One region of the Azospirillum sp. A29 genome, then DNA from elsewhere that is predicted to be linked to it. Evidence: predicted binding sites of a transcription regulator. Region 1 holds the regulator's gene; the other holds the start of a gene.
The links. Region 1 encodes LexA, which represses DNA repair genes until DNA is damaged. Its sites were predicted from a motif close to ATGTTCTANTTTGGTTC; they were not measured.
Positions count from the first base shown of each region.

Region 2: a site for LexA is predicted at 3,533-3,549, ahead of pheA (chorismate mutase). Genes of this name have one in related genera too.

Region 1 covers NZ_CP170466.1:560,407-568,296, reverse strand. The annotation lists gene ABNQ38_RS17540 (rhodanese-like domain-containing protein) at 1-102, shown strand, start outside; gene ABNQ38_RS17535 (hypothetical protein) at 112-285, opposite strand; gene gltA (citrate synthase) at 308-1,621, opposite strand; gene gltX (glutamate--tRNA ligase) at 1,722-3,128, opposite strand; gene ABNQ38_RS17520 (ComEC/Rec2 family competence protein) at 3,285-5,438, shown strand; gene lexA (transcriptional repressor LexA) at 5,512-6,237, opposite strand; gene glp (gephyrin-like molybdotransferase Glp) at 6,448-7,677, opposite strand; gene moaC (cyclic pyranopterin monophosphate synthase MoaC) at 7,682-7,890, opposite strand, start outside.
Region 2 covers NZ_CP170467.1:386,080-393,969, forward strand. The annotation lists gene ABNQ38_RS29810 (amidohydrolase family protein) at 1-1,276, shown strand, start outside; gene hisC (histidinol-phosphate transaminase) at 1,339-2,430, opposite strand; gene pheA (chorismate mutase) at 2,582-3,478, opposite strand; gene ABNQ38_RS29825 (homoserine O-acetyltransferase) at 3,715-4,932, shown strand; gene metW (methionine biosynthesis protein MetW) at 4,965-5,576, shown strand; gene ABNQ38_RS29835 (DUF3072 domain-containing protein) at 5,653-5,913, shown strand; gene ABNQ38_RS29840 (PRC-barrel domain containing protein) at 5,988-6,572, shown strand; gene ABNQ38_RS29845 (MFS transporter) at 6,577-7,890, opposite strand, start outside.

The sequences.
Region 1 (7,890 bases):
GCGGCTCTGCGTCTGGCGCGGATCGGGCGGCCGGTCAAACTGATGATCGGCGGCGTGACTGGCTGGATCGACGAAGGCTTCGCGTTGGAAAGCGAGGGCTGAAGGACTGCCTCAGACGAAGACAATCCCGGCGATCAGCGCCAGGATCAGCAGATAGACGACCAACCGGCGGACGCGCCAGCCAAGCGGCGCCCGGTTGTCGTTGGCCGGCGGGCGCAGACGCACCCGCCGGGCCGGAACGATGTACGCAGTCGGGTCCTGGGCGGCTCCGTTGGAGCCGCCCATTCCGATATGGGCTGTGGGCCGGTTAGCCACGCTCGGCCAGCGGCACGAACGGCCGCTTGACGTCGCCGGTGTAGAGCTGACGCGGACGGCCGATCTTCTGCACCGGGTCCTCGATCATTTCCTTCCACTGGCTGATCCAGCCGACGGTGCGGGCCAGCGCGAACAGCACGGTAAACATGCTGGTCGGGAAGCCCATCGCCTTCAGGATGATGCCCGAATAGAAATCGACGTTCGGATAGAGCTTTTTCTCGATGAAGTACTCGTCCGACAGGGCGATCTTCTCCAGCTCCATCGCGATGTCCAGCAGCGGCTCGTCCTTGATGCCGAGCTCGCCGAGAACCTCGTGGCAGGTCTGGCGCATGACCTGGGCGCGCGGGTCGTAGTTCTTGTAGACCCGGTGGCCGAAACCCATCAGGCGGAAGTTGTCGTTCTTGTCCTTGGCGCGGCGGACGAACTCGGGGATGCGATCCACCGAACCGATCTCTTCCAGCATCTTCAGAACGGCTTCGTTCGCACCGCCATGGGCCGGACCCCACAGCGAGGCGATGCCGGCGGCGATGCAGGCGAACGGGTTGGCGCCCGACGAACCGGCCAGACGGACGGTGGAGGTCGAGGCGTTCTGCTCGTGGTCGGCGTGCAGGATGAAGATCTTGTCCATCGCCTTGGACAGGATCGGGTTGACCTTGAACGGCTCGCAGGGCGTGCCGAAGGTCATGTAGAGGAAGTTCTCCGCGTAGGACAGGTCGTTGCGCGGATACATGAAGGGCTGGCCGGTCGAGTACTTGTAGGCCATTGCCGCGATCGTCGGCATCTTGGCGATCAGGCGATGCGCGGCGATCTTGCGCGCGGTCGGATCGTTGATGTCCAGCGAGTCGTGGTAGAAGGCCGACAGGGCACCGACGACGCCGCACATGATCGCCATCGGGTGGGCGTCACGGCGGAAGCCGCTGTAGAACTTGGTCAGCTGCTCGTGCACCATCGAGTGGCGGCGCAGGATGTTCTCGAACTCCGTGCGCTCGGCCGCGGTCGGCAGGTGGTTGTTGAGCAGGAGGAAGCAGACTTCCGGGAAGGTCGAATGCTCGGCCAGCTCATCGATGGCGTAGCCGCGGTGCAGCAGCACACCCTCGTCGCCGTCGATGTAGGTGATGCCCGATTCGCAGCTGCCCGTGGAGGTGAAGCCCGGATCGTAGGTGAAATAGCCGGTCTCGGCGTAGAGCTTGCGGATGTCGATCACGCTCGGCCCGACGCTGCCGTGCATGATCGGCATCGTGACCTGCTTGCCCGTCTTATTGTCGATGAGGGTAACGGTGTCCTTGCCGTCCTCAGTCTGGGTCATCTCGGCACGTCCTTATCGTTGAGGGTCGGGCTTGGTGCCCTTTTTTCGTCGGCGCAGCATAGTTCCATGGCTGCCCGATGGCAACGCACGGAAATGACCATTATGCTGCACCCGCTGCATCGCGGATGCGAGAAAGCGTCGCTTCCCGACCCAGCAATTCGGCGACCTCGAAGATCGGCGGCGACACCGTCGAACCGGTCAGCGCGGCGCGCAGTGGCTGCGCCACTTTGCCCAGCTTTTCACCCCGTGCCTCGGCGAAGGCGCGGACCTGGGATTCGAGCGCGGCGGCGGTGAACTCCGGCTCGGCGGCGACGGCGACCGCCAGTTCCTTCAACAGAGTGCGGCCCTTTTCATCCAGCAGAGCGGTTGCTTTTTCGTCATAGCTGAGCGGCTGCGGCGCAACATAGAAGCGTGCGCTCTGGGCCAGATCGACAACGGTGCGGGCGCGCTGCTTCAACCCGCTCATCGCCCGCGTCAGAAGGTCGCGTTCCGCCTCGGACAGGCTGCGGCCGAGATCGGCTTCCAACCGCGGAGCGATCAGGCCGAGCAGGCGGGAATCGTCGGCCAGACGCATGTAATGGGCGTTCAGATTCTCGAGCTTGGCGAAGTCGAAACGCGACGCCGACCGGCCGATGCTTTCCAGGTTGAACCACTCGATCGCCTGCTCGGTCGAGATGATCTCGTCATCGCCATGCGACCAGCCGAGCCGCAGCAGATAGTTGCGGACCGCCTCCGGCAGATAGCCCATGTCGCGGTAGGCATCGACGCCCAGCGCGCCATGGCGCTTGGACAGCTTGGCGCCGTCCGGCCCGTGGATGAGCGGGATATGGCCGAAGCGCGGCAGGTCCCAGCCCATCGAGTTGAAGATCTGGATCTGGCGGAAGGTATTGGTCAGATGGTCGTCGCCGCGGATGACGTGGGTGACGCCCATGTCGTGGTCGTCCACCACCACCGCCAGCAGATAGGTCGGCGTGCCGTCGGCGCGCAGCAGGATCAGGTCGTCGAGCTGGGCGTTCTGCACCGTTACCTCGCCCTGGACGAGGTCGTTCAGGATGGTCTGGCCTTCCTGCGGCGCCTTCAGCCGGATCACCGGTGCCACGCCAGCGGGGGCATCGGACTCGGGACGGTCACGCCAGCGGCCATCGTAGCGCATTGGCTGGCCGGCGGCCTTCTGGGCGGCGCGCATCTCCTCCAGCTCTTCCGGGCTGCAATAGCAGCGATAGGCCTTGCCGGCGGCCAGCATCTGGTGCGCGACCTCGGCATGGCGGTCCTTGCGCTCGAACTGGCTGACGACGTCGCCGTCCCAATCCAGACCCAGCCACTTCAGCCCGTCGATGATGGCGTCCACCGCCGCGTCGGTGGACCGTTGCCGGTCGGTGTCTTCGATCCGCAGCAGGAACTGACCGCCGGTGTTGCGGGCGTACAGCCAGTTGAACAGGGCGGTGCGTCCACCGCCGATGTGCAGAAAGCCGGTCGGCGACGGAGCGAAGCGGGTGACGACGGTCATCGGTCTCTCAATTTCCGGTTCGGCGCTGGTATGATGCGCCGGTGGTTCGACACCGTGGTTTAACACAGCCACCCGGCTTGGAGGCAATGCGATGCGCGCATGGACGGTCATTGAGGGGCTCGCAGATGGCATCGCTGCGCCGGGAATCCGTTACCGGTGACGGCCGCCGGCTGGCCGGAGGAGGAAACCGACGGTCCCGCGGCGCTCGGCGGACGCTGGCGGCGACTGCTGGCGCGCATGGGCGGGCGACTCGTGGCGCTCGCGGAGGCGGAGGGCGCGCGCTGGGTGCTGTGGCTGCCCGTCGCCTTCGGGGCGGGTGTGTCGGTCTATTTCGGGCTGCGGCAGGAGCCCGACTGGTGGATCGGCGCGTCGGCGGTCGGCGGTTGCGCGGTGCTGGTGCTGGCGCTGCGGCGATGGTTCGCCATGGCCGGCGTGGCGACGGCGCTCTTGATGCTGGCGGCGGGATTCCTGGTGGCGCAGGCGCACACCATCCGCATGGCGGCACCGGTGCTGAGCCGCAGCATCGCCGGTGCGACCGTCACCGGCCGCGTGATGGCGGTGGAGCGGCGGCCGGGCGCGACGAGGATCACCCTGCGGGACGTGACCGTCAGCAAGCTGGCGCCGGAACGGACGCCGGCCGCCGTGCGCATCCGCCTGTCGGACCGCTTCCCGGCACCGGCGCCCGGATCGGTGGTGCGGCTACGGGCGACGCTGTTGCCGCCGCAGGCGCCTGCCGAACCCGGCGCCTTCGACTTCCAGCGGCGGGCGTGGTTCATGGGGCTGGGCGGCACGGGCTTCGCCACCGGTGCGCCGGAACTGGTCGAGGCGCCGCCGGTGACGGGGTGGAGCACGGTCGCCATCGCCTTCGAGAAGGCGCGCGGCGCGATTGCCGAGCGGGTGGCGGCTGCCATCGGCGATCCGGTGGAGGCGAGCGTCACCACGGCGCTGCTGAACGGCGAGGAGTTCGGCATCCCGGAAGCGACGATGGACGACTTCCGCAACAGCGGGCTGGCGCATCTGCTGTCGATCTCCGGACTGCATGTCGGCGTCGCCGCCGGCATCCTGTTCTATGTCGTGCGGGCGTTGCTGGCGGCGGTGCCCTACATCGCGCTGCGGTGGCCGATCAAGAAGATCGCGGCGCTGTTCGGCATCCTGTCGGCACTCGCCTACACGCTGCTGGTCGGGGCGCCGCTGCCGACGGTGCGGTCGGTGCTGATGACCGGCATGGTGATGGGGGCGATCATGCTGGACCGCCACCCGTTGAGCATGCGGCTGGTCGCCTTCGCCGGGCTGGTCACCATGGCGATGGACCCGGAGGGGATGCTGGGGCCGAGCTTCCAGATGTCCTTCGCCGCGGTGGTGGCGCTGATCGCGGCATTCGAGCGTGGCAGCGTCAGGCTGGCGGAATGGCGGCGCGATGCGGGATGGATCGTGCGCGGATTGTTCTATGTCGGCGGGATTTTGCTGACCAGCGTGGTGGCGACGCTGGCGACCTTGCCCTTCTCGCTCTTCCATTTCCAGCAGATCGCCTTCTATGGCGTGCTGTCGAACCTGATCGCCATTCCCATCACGTCCTTCTGGGTCATGCCGTGGAGCCTGATCGCCTACGCGCTGCTGCCCTTCGGACTGGAAGCACCGGCGCTGATCGCCATGAACTGGGGCGACCGGGCGGTGATCTGGACGGCGGAGTTCTTCGGCCGTCTCCCCTGGGCTTCGCTGACCGTGCCGGCGATGCCGGCGGAAGGGTTCGCGCTGCTGGTGATGGGAGGGATCTGGCTGTGCCTGTGGACGCGGTGGTGGCGTTGGTTGGGAATGCTGCCGGTCCTGGCGGGACTGGCCTCGCCCATGCTGGCGGTGCGGCCGGATGTGCTGGTGGCCGGCGACGGGCCAGTGATGGCGGTCAGGCTGCCGGACGGACGGCTCAGCGCGTCGGTCAAGGGCGGCGGGCGGATGACCGAAACCTGGCGGGAGCGCGATGGCGAGCGGTCGGTGGCCGATCCCTGGCCGGCGGACGGAGGATGGAACGGGGGAGGGCGGTCACTGGACTGCGACGCGCTTGGCTGCCTGTACCGGGTGCAGGGAAAGACGGTGGCCTTGCCGCGGCTGCCGGATGCGCTGGATGAGGACTGCGGGGCAGCCGATGCGGTGGTGACGGCGGAGGTGGCGCGACGCTGCCGGGCGGATTTGGTGGTGGACCGCTGGGTGCTGCGGCATGAGGGCGCGCATGCGCTGAGGGTGACCGCGGAGGGAATAACGGTGGAGACGGTGCGCGGGCTGCGGGGAGATCGGCCCTGGACCGGAGGAAAGTGAGAGCAGCTTGGACTTCGCCGATCCCTTCCCCCGCGGATACGGAGGAGGGGATCGGCGGCTGGGCACAAAAAGCTCAGTACTTCCGGACCAGACCGACCAGCTTGCCCTGCACGCGGACGCGGTCGGCGCCGAAGATGCGGGTCTCATAGGCGGCGTTGGCGGGCTCCAGGGCGATGGTGTTGCCCTTGCGGCGCAGGCGTTTCAGCGTCACTTCGCCCTCGTCCACCAGAGCGACGACGATGGTGCCGTTCTCAGCCGCATCGCAGCGCTGGATGACGATGGTGTCGTGGTCGAGGATGCCGGCTTCGATCATCGAGTCGCCGGAAACCTCCAGAGCGTAATGGTCGCCACCGGTCAGCATGGAGGCGGGGACGTCGACGAAGGCGCTGTTGTCGCGCAGGGCCTCGATGGGCGTACCGGCGGCGATCCGGCCATAGAGCGGGAGCTGCACCGTCTCGTTCGCGGCGGCCGGGGTCGGGGCGGGGGGAGCGGTATCGCGGCCGGCGAAGGCGAAATCGCCCTTGATGACGTTGGGCTGGAACTTCGGCTTGGGAGCCGCGGTCCGGTTGCGGGAGGCGTCAAGACCCTCGGGAAGGCGGAGAACCTCCAGCGCACGGGCCCGGTGGGGCAGGCGGCGGATGAACCCGCGCTCCTCCAACCCGGTGATCAGGCGATGGATACCCGACTTGGACTTCAGGCCCAGGGCGTCCTTCATCTCGTCGAACGACGGCGAGACACCGCCCTGGCCAAGCCGTTCGTGGATGAACAGCAGCAATTCGTGCTGCTTGCGCGTGAGCATGGATGCCTCCCGGCTTGGGCCAGACTGAAGATGGAACAAAAACTAAACGTTGCTCCATGTTCTAGTTTGGTTCCTGCTGCGCGTCAAGCCCCCCATCGGCTTCTTTTAGAACTTGTGTGGAACATTTGGAACGCGGTGAAACAGTTTTCCGGGTGATGTTCACCTGTTCCAGTCCTCACCCAAGCGCCATGTCCGGCGCTCTGTTCAAGTCTAGACGCTGAGCACTCCATCCGTCAAAGGGAGCACGGTCACCATCGCGCCGGCCGGTTCCGGGTCGGCATGGGGCGGGCGGGGGATCAGGCAATCGGACTGGGCGTACAGGGTGGTGATGGCACTGTCCTGGCGGGCGAAGGGCGTGACGGTCAGGACACCGTCCGGGCCGGCGGCGAGGGTGGCGCGCAGATATTCCTCGCGCCGGTCGTTGGCCCTCAGCGCGCCGGTCAGGCGGGCGCGCAGCGGCAGGCGGTCATCCTCCGGCGGCAGGCCCTGCAGCACGCGCAGGATCGGGCGGAGGAACAGGAGCGCGGTGACGCCGGTGGACACCGGGTTGCCGGGCAGGCCGAGCAGCGGCACCGACCCGGCACGGCCGAACATCAGCGCCTTGCCCGGACGCATCGCCACCGTCTGCACCTCCAGCGCCACGCCGCGTTCGGCCAGCACATCGCGGACGAAATCGTAATCGCCATGCGCCGCCCCGCCGGTGGTGACCAGCAGGTCGCAGCCGGCCGCCCCCTTCGCCAGTGCCGCCACACTTTCCGGCGTGTCCCTGGCGACGCCCAGATTGTGGGCGAGCCCGCCCTGGGCGGTCACCAGGGCGCAGAGGCCAAGCGCATTGGTGCTGACGATCTGGCTCGGCCCCAGCGGGTCGCCGGGCAGGGCGATCTCGTCGCCGGTGGCGAGGACGGCGATGCGCGGCCGGCGGTGGACCGACAACCACGGCACGTTTCCGCCGGCGGACAGCGCGATGTCGCGCGCGGTCAGGCGCCGGCCCGTCGGCAGAAGCTCCTGACCGGCCGTGAAGTCGAAGCCGGCTTCGCGGACGAAGCGGCCGGCGGCCACGGCGCGGCCGATCCGCACGGTGGCGTGGTCGGCGCAGCAATCCTCCTGCATCACCACGGCGTCGGCACCGTCGGGCAGGGGCGCGCCGGTGAAGATGCGCACCGCTTCGCCCGTACCAACGCTGCCGGTGAAGGCGTGGCCGGCGGCGGATTCGCCGATGCGGCGCAGCGGGACGGGGGCCTCGGCGGTCGCGGCGGCGATGTCGGCGGCACGCACGGCCCAGCCATCCATGGCGGCGGCGTTGAAGGGTGGCTGGGTCAGTCGGGCGACCACCGGTTCGGCCAGCACACGGCCGAGAGCATCGGGCAGGGCGACCGTCTCCGCCGGGAGGGCGGCGAAGGCCGACAGGATGCGGGCGCGCGCCTCGGCGACGGGGATCATGGCGTCAGGCTCCGGTGGAGGAGGACGCGCCCCACTCGCCGCTCTTGCCGCCGGCCTTGTGAAGCAGACGCACGTCGGTGACGGTCATCCCGCGGTCCACCGCCTTGCACATGTCGTAGACGGTCAACGCTGCGACGGTGACGGCGGTCAACGCCTCCATCTCCACGCCGGTCTGGCCCTTCAGCTTGCAGGTCGCCGTCACGTCCACCGCGT
Region 2 (7,890 bases), on a different replicon from region 1:
CGACCTGATCCTGCGCCGCGCCACCCTGCCGGATGGCCGCAGCGGCATCGACATCGGCATCAAGGACGGCAGAATCGCCGCGGTCGAGGCCAATCTGGCCGGCGAGGCCGCCTCCGAGATCGACGCCAGCGGCCGGTTGGTCAGCCCGCCCTTCGTCGATGCCCATTTCCACATGGACAGCACGCTCAGCTACGGCCTGCCGCGGGTGAACCAGAGCGGCACCCTGCTGGAGGGCATCGCGCTGTGGGGCGAGCTGAAGCCGCAGCTGACCCAGGACGCGATCGTCGAGCGGGCGCTCGCCTACTGCGACTGGGCGGTCGGGCGCGGGCTGCTGGCGATCCGCAGCCATGTCGACATCTGCGATCCGCGCCTGCTGGCCACCGAGGCGCTGCTGGACGTCAAGAAGCGCGTCGCCCCCTATCTCAATTTGCAGCTGGTCGCCTTCCCGCAGGACGGCGTCCTGCGCTCGGCCGGAGCCAAGGAGTTGTTTATCCGGGCGCTGGACATGGGCGTCGACGTGGTCGGCGGCATCCCGCATTTCGAGCGGACCATGGCCGATGGCGCCGCTTCCGTCCGGCTGCTCTGCGAGATCGCGGCGGAGCGCGGACTGCTGGTCGACATGCATTGCGACGAGAGCGACGACCCGCTGTCCCGCCATGTCGAGACGCTGGCCTATGAGACGCAGCGGCTGGGCCTGCACGGCCGGGTGACGGGGTCACACCTGACCTCCATGCACTCGATGGACAATTACTACGTCTCTAAGCTGATCCCGCTGATGGCGGAGGCGCGGCTGGGAGTCATCGCCAATCCGCTGATCAACATCGTCCTCCAGGGTCGCCACGACACCTACCCCAAGCGCCGCGGCATGACCCGCGTGCCGGAGCTGATGGCCGCCGGGCTGACGGTCGCCTTCGGCCATGACTGCGTGATGGATCCCTGGTATCCGCTGGGCTCCGGCGACATGCTGGAGGTGGCACAGATGGGCCTGCATGTCGGCCAGATGACCGGCCAGGACGGCATCAAGGCCGCCTTCGACGCGGTGACGGTCAACCCGGCCAGGCTGCTGCATCTGGACGGCTACGGGCTGGAGCCCGGCTGCAACGCCGATCTGGTGGTGCTCCAGGCCGGCAACGCGGTGGAAGCGATCCGCACCCGCGCCGCCCGCCTGTTCGTGCTGCGCCGCGGCCGGATCGTCAGCCGCTGCGAACCGGTGCAAGCGAAGCTCGACCTGCCGGGCCGGCCGGAGACGGTCGATTTTCTGCTGAAGCGGGGGTGAGGCAAACATGAAAAGCCCGCCGGAACAGCCGTTCCGGCGGGCTTTTCATGGTCGGGAAGCCGTTACGCCTTCAGAAAGTCCCGCAGCGCGTCGGCCACCGCACGCATTTCCTGCTCGGTGCCGATGGTCACGCGCAGGCAGCTCGGCAGGCCGTAGGACGGCATCTGGCGGACCAGGATGCCGCGGGCCTTCAGGAACTGGCGGGCGGCCTCGGCGTCGTCCTTGCCGGCGGGCTGTCCCTTGAAATCGACCAGCACGAAATTGGTCACGCTGGGGTGAACCGTCAGGCCCAGCTCCCGCACGGTGGCGGAGAACCACTCGCGCCACTGTTCATTGTGGCGGCGGGAGCGGTCGAGGAACTCGGCATCCTCCACCGCGGCGACGCCGGCGACATGGGCGGCATTCGACACGTTGAAGGGACCGCGCACCCGGTTCAGCACGTCGACGATCCCGGCCGGACCGTAGCACCAGCCGATGCGCAGCGAGCCCAGCGCGAAGATCTTCGAGAAGGTGCGGGTCATCACCACGTTGGGGAACCGCTCCACCAGCTCCTCGCCGGCGGTGTAGTCGTCCTTGTTCATGTATTCGGCATAGGCCGCGTCGATGACCAGGATGACGTCCGGCGGCAGGCCGGCATGGAGCCGCGCCACCTCCGACGCCGGCAGATAGGTGCCGGTCGGGTTGTTGGGGTTGGCGAGGAAGACCAGACGGGTGCGCGGGGTGACGCGGGCCAGCAGGTTGTCGACGCTGGCGGTCAGCCCGTCCTCGGGCGCCGTCACCGGGGTGGCGCCGACCGACTTGGCGCCGATCGGGTACATCAGGAAGCCGTACTGCGAATACAGAACCTCGTCGCCCGGTCCGGCATAGGAGCGGATCAGCAGGCTGATGATCTCGTCCGACCCGGCGCCGCAGACGATGCGGTCGGCATCCAGGTTGAAGCGCTTGGCGATGGCGCCGCGCAGAGCCGCAGAGCCGCCGTCCGGATAGCGGTGCAGGGTCGATGCCGCCGCCGCATAGGCCTCCATCGCCTTCGGGCTCGGCCCCAGCGCCCCTTCGTTGGAGGCGAGGCGGATATGACCCTGATGCTCGCCGCCGACATAGGCGGCGATGTCGAGGATCCCCGGACGCGGCTGCGGGCCGTTCGGCTGGGACATGGTCTGCTTACCTTCCGACGATGGTGGATGGGCGGTTCATGGATGGGGTGGAACAGGATGGAACAGTGCCGACGGCACTGTTCCATCGTTTCACGGAGGGCCGGCAGGATAAGGCAGGAGCCGCCCCGGCGGCTCGCCTCATTCGCGCACATCAGCCCAGAGCGAGCGGCACGGCATAACCGCCGACGACGTTGACCCGCACCGGGATGTCGCCCGAGCGTTCCAGCAGCTTGGCGAGGCGCGGGTCGCCCTGGCCGACGAAGTCGGCGATCTCGACCAGATGGACCGACGGACCGCCACCGCTCATCCCGGTGGCGTGGCCGGCCGGATGCCAGGTGCAGAAACCGACCGGCGGCAGGCCGCAGGCCTCCAGCGAATCCTTCAGACGGCCGCGGCTGAGGTCGCCGCCGATCTCGATGCTCAGCAGGGTGCGGTCGTCGCCGGTCGGCTCGTGCGGGACGGCGGCGATGGCGAGCGCGTCGCGGTTCTCGCCGCGGGCATTGCCGCGCCCACCGAAGGGCAGACGCGCCACCACCTGCGGCCGGCCGGCGTCGGCCGACACCAGGAAGCGCCACCAGGGATCCGAATCGTCCTCGGCCGGATAGGGCACCACGGCGACGGTGGCCGTCCCCTCCGACACGGCACGCAGGGCGGCGGCGGGGGTGTTGACGGCGGTCATCGGCACGAAGCCGCCGAAATGGTCGCGGGCGACGTCCCAGAACCCGCGGCGGTCCTCCGGCGCATAGACGGCGACGGCGAAGGGGCCCTGCATGCGGGTGAAGGCGGTGATCATCTCCCGCCAGATGCGGACGACGACCTGGGCGGGGAAGGTGCCGGCATGGCGGGCCATCAGGCGCCGAAGGATCGTCGCCTCGCGCGCCGGGCGGAGGAAGACGGGCTGGGCGCCGGTTTCAGCCGCGCCATTGCCCTTGGCCGCCCCGATGCGTTCCACCACGGCGGCGCGGCGCATCAGCAGGTCGTGGATCGCGTCGTCGATCTGGTCGATTTCGCGGCGCAAATCGTCGAGCGGGGTCCGGGCGGAAGCCATGGGTCAAAAAACCATCGAATGCAGAGCCGGTTAGTAGTAGTCCGCATGCGCCCTGAAATCAAAGAAAACATTGACACTCCGAAGGCCGGCTTCGTAGCTATACGTTCCCGTTCCGCCACAGCTCGTCGGCGGTCTCCGCCAAGGTGCCGCAAGGCTTCCGAAGCAGGAAAATCCCGAGGGCCAAACCGCTAGCCCACAACCGTTCGCCCAGAACAGCGTCCAAGGCAAGAAACGACATGTCCGCGCCTCCCACCGCGCAGCAGCCTCCCCTGGTCCCCGCCACGGTCGCCGACGGCTCCGCAATGCCGGGCAAGCGCGTGCGTCTGGCGGTCGACCGGCCGATGCGGCTGGACAGCGGGGTGGAGATCAGCGGCTTCCAGATCGCCTACCAGACCTACGGGACCCTGAACGCCGACAAGTCCAACGCGATCTTCATCTGCCACGCCCTGACCGGCGACCATTTCGTGGTGGAGAGGCACCCGGTCACCGGCAAGCCCGGCTGGTGGGAGATGCTGGTCGGCCCCGGCAAGCCGGTGGACACCGACCGCTATTTCGTCATCTGCTCCAACGTGCTGGGCGGCTGCCTGGGCAGCACCGGGCCGAAGGACATCGATCCCGCCACCGGCCAGCCCTATGGCCTGTCCTTCCCGGTGGTGACCATCGGCGACATGGTGCGGGCGCAGAAGCTGCTGGTCGAGCATCTCGGCATCGAGAAGCTGTTCTGCGTCATCGGCGGCTCGATGGGCGGCATGCAGGTGCTGCAATGGGCGGTCGCCTATCCCGAATCGGTGTTCGCCGCGGTGCCCATCGCCACCGCCGCCCGCCATTCGGCGCAGAACATCGCCTTCCACGAGGTCGGGCGCCAGGCGATCATGGCCGACCCGGAATGGCGTGGCGGCAACTATCTGCTGGAAGGCACTAGGCCGGAGGCCGGTCTGGCCGTCGCCCGCATGGCGGCCCACATCACCTACCTGTCGGAAACGGCCCTGCACCGCAAGTTCGGACGCAATTTGCAGGACCGCAAGGCGATCACCTACGGCTTCGACGCCGATTTCCAGGTGGAAAGCTACCTGCGCTACCAGGGGGCGGCCTTCGTCGAGCGCTTCGACGCCAACTCATACCTCTACATCACGCGGGCGATGGATTACTTCGACCTCGCCGCCGATGCCGGGGGCACGCTGGCCAACGCCTTCCGGCCGGGGGGCAAGACCACGCCGGTGCGCTTCTGCCTCGCCAGCTTCTCCAGCGACTGGCTGTTCCCGACCTCGGAATCGCGGGCCATCGTGCATGCGCTGAACGCCGTCGCCGGGAATGTCAGTTTCGTCGAGATCGAGACCGACAAGGGCCACGACGCCTTCCTGCTGGACGAGCCGGAGTTCCATCAGGTCATCCACGGCTTCCTGGAGGGCTGCGCCGAGCATCGCGGCCTGTCCGTCCGCCGCCGCGCGCGCTGAGTGGGATTAGGACTGGGACTGGACGACCGACCATGGTGGACATTCGCGACGACCTGAAGCTGATCGCCGAGATGGTGGAGCCGAACAGCCGTGTGCTGGACGTCGGCTGCGGCGACGGCGCCCTGCTCGATTACCTGTCCCACACCAAGAATGTCGACGGGCGCGGCATCGAACTCAGCATGGACGGCGTGCGCCAGTGCGTGGCACACGGCCTGTCGGTGATCCAGGGCGATGCCGAGACCGACCTGAAGGACTATCCGGCGGAAGCCTTCGATTACGTCATCCTGGGCCAGACGCTTCAGGCGATGAAGCAGCCGCGCGACGTGCTGGAGATGCTGTGCCGCATCGGCCGGCGCGCCATCGTGTCGGTGCCGAATTTCGGCTATTGGCGCGTCCGCATGCAGCTGATGCTGACCGGCCGCATGCCGGTGACGGAAAAGCTGGGCTACCAGTGGTGGGAAACGCCCAACATCCATTTCTGCACGCTGCGCGACTTCGTCGTGCTGACGGAGGAGATGGGCATCACCATCGAGCAGACGCGGATCATCGACCGCGCCGGCCGGGTGACCAGCCACGCCCATTCCGGCTTCGCCAACCTGCTGGGCGAACAGGGCGTTTTCCTGCTGCGACGGAACGGCAACTGAGGTTTTCGGGTTAGGAGCAGGAACTTCCCGCCTCCAGTTTTGTTCATGATACGTTCCCTTTCGAGAGGTACGGATCATGACGACCAAGCACAGCGCCGACACACACACTGCCAACCATGCCGGCCACGAGAATCCGAAGACCGGCGAAGACCATTCCAACCGCGATAAGAATCCCGACGATTGGACCACCGGCGACGAGCCGATGACCGGCGCCCAGGCCTCGTACCTGAAGACGCTGAGCGAAGAGGCCGGCGAATCCTTCGATGACGGTCTGACCAAGGCGGAAGCGTCCAAGCGCATCGACGCGCTTCAGGACAAGACCGGGCGCGGGAAGTAAGTCAGGCGGCAACCTGCGGGCATGTTCCGCTGTTAACCAGGGCGATACCGAATCCGAACGGAAGGGTCGCCCTCATGCTCCGCCCCCTCATGCTTGTTCCGGCCGCGGCGCTGCTGCTGACCGGCACCGCCTTTGCCCAGACCGCGCCGGGCCTCACCGCTTCGCCGCCGCTGATGACCGCGCCGCGGCCGGACGACCAGCCGGCAACCGGGCAGATCGCCTCCCCGCCGGGGGTCAGCGGCGAAGCGCCGTCGCATGAGGTGCAGAATCCCGCCCCACCGGTGACGGGGCCGGCGACGGGCGCGCAGGGCTCGTCGCCGCCGGTGGCGGCATTGCCTTCCGCAGCGCTCAATCCCGAGCAGGCGCGGGCGATGGTAGGGACGGAGCTACGCACCCGCGACGGGCAGATGGCCGGCCGCATCCTCGATTTCACCATGGACCGGAGCGGCGACCGGGTCGACCGCATCGTGATGGCGCCGAACGAGGTGCTGGGTCTGGGCGAGAAGCTGGTGGCGCTGCCGGCCGGTACGCTCGCCAACGGTCCCGACGGGCCGATGCTGGACATCGGCCAGGCCGACCTCGACAAGGCGCCGACCTTCGCCTATGGCAGTGAGCCGACGCTGACCCGGCCGGAAAGCCAGCAGCCCGCCAACCAGTAAGCCGTCAGGCGGCCGGGCGGCGGCGGAAGATGCCGGTCAGGCAGGCGACGAGGCACAGCCCGGCGCCCAGCCACAGCACCACGACGCTGCCGTCCGCCTTGCCGATGGCGGTGAAGACCAGTCCCACCGTGGCGGCGCCCAGCGTCTGGCCGAGCAGACGGCCGGTCGCCTGGATGCCGCTGGCGCCGCCGCTGCGCTCCTTCGGCGCGCTGCTGACCAGCACCTTGTTGTTCGGGGTCTGGAACAGGCCGAAGCCGAAGCCGGCCAGCGCCATCCGCCAGACCACGTCCAGCGTCGACGGGTCGGCCGGCAGCAGCGCCATCAGGGCGAGCCCGGCGGCGAAGGCCAGCAGGCCCGCAGCCGCCAGCCGCGTCGGCTCGTAGCGGTCGGCCAGCCGGCCGGAGATCGGAGCGACCAGCGCCACCACCAGCGGCCATGGCGTCATCAGCAGGCCGGATTCGGTCAGCGACCGGTTCAGCACGTCTTCGAAGAAGAAGGGCATTGCGACGAAAACGATGTTCTGCGCAGCGAAAGAGCAGACCGAGGTCACCACCGTCAGGGCGAAGACCGGGCGGCGCAGCAGATCCACCGGCAGCAGGGGGGCTGCCTGCGCCAGCTCGCGCCGCACCAGCGTCGCGCCGAGCGCCAGGGCCGCCGCCAGTTCCAGCGCGACCAGCCAATAGGGTTGGCTGCCGTCCACCCCCTTGAAACCGATGATCAGCAGGCCGAGGGTGGCGGCATTCAGCGCGGCGCTCAGCCAGTCGAAGCGGTGTCCGGCCGGGTTCGACGCCGGCATCGCCCGCGCCGCCACTGCCAGAGCCGCCAGCCCCAGCGGCACGTTGACGGCGAACAGCCAGGGCCAGGAGGCCACCGACAGGATCAGCGCCGCGAGGCTGGGCCCCGCCGCGGAGGACACCGCGACGATCATCGCGTTGTAGCCGACGCCGCGGCCGAGATGGGTGGACGGGTAGATATGGCGGACCAGCGCCAGATTGACGCTCATGATCCCGGCGCCGCCGATGCCCTGCACCACACGGGCAGCGGTCAGCACCGGCAGGTTCGGCGACAGCGCGCAGGCCAGCGACGCCACGGTGAAGAGCGCGAGCCCGAACCAGTAGACCTTGCGGTAACCGATGATGTCGCCCAGCGACGCGAACGGGAACAGCGAGACGGTGACCGCCAGCTGATAGGCGTTGACCACCCAGATCGCGCTGGCGGCATCGACCGCGAACTCGCGCTGGATGGTGGGCAGGGCGATGTTGGCGACCACACCGTCCAGCACCGCCATGATCAGCGCGACGGTCATCGCCGCCATCGC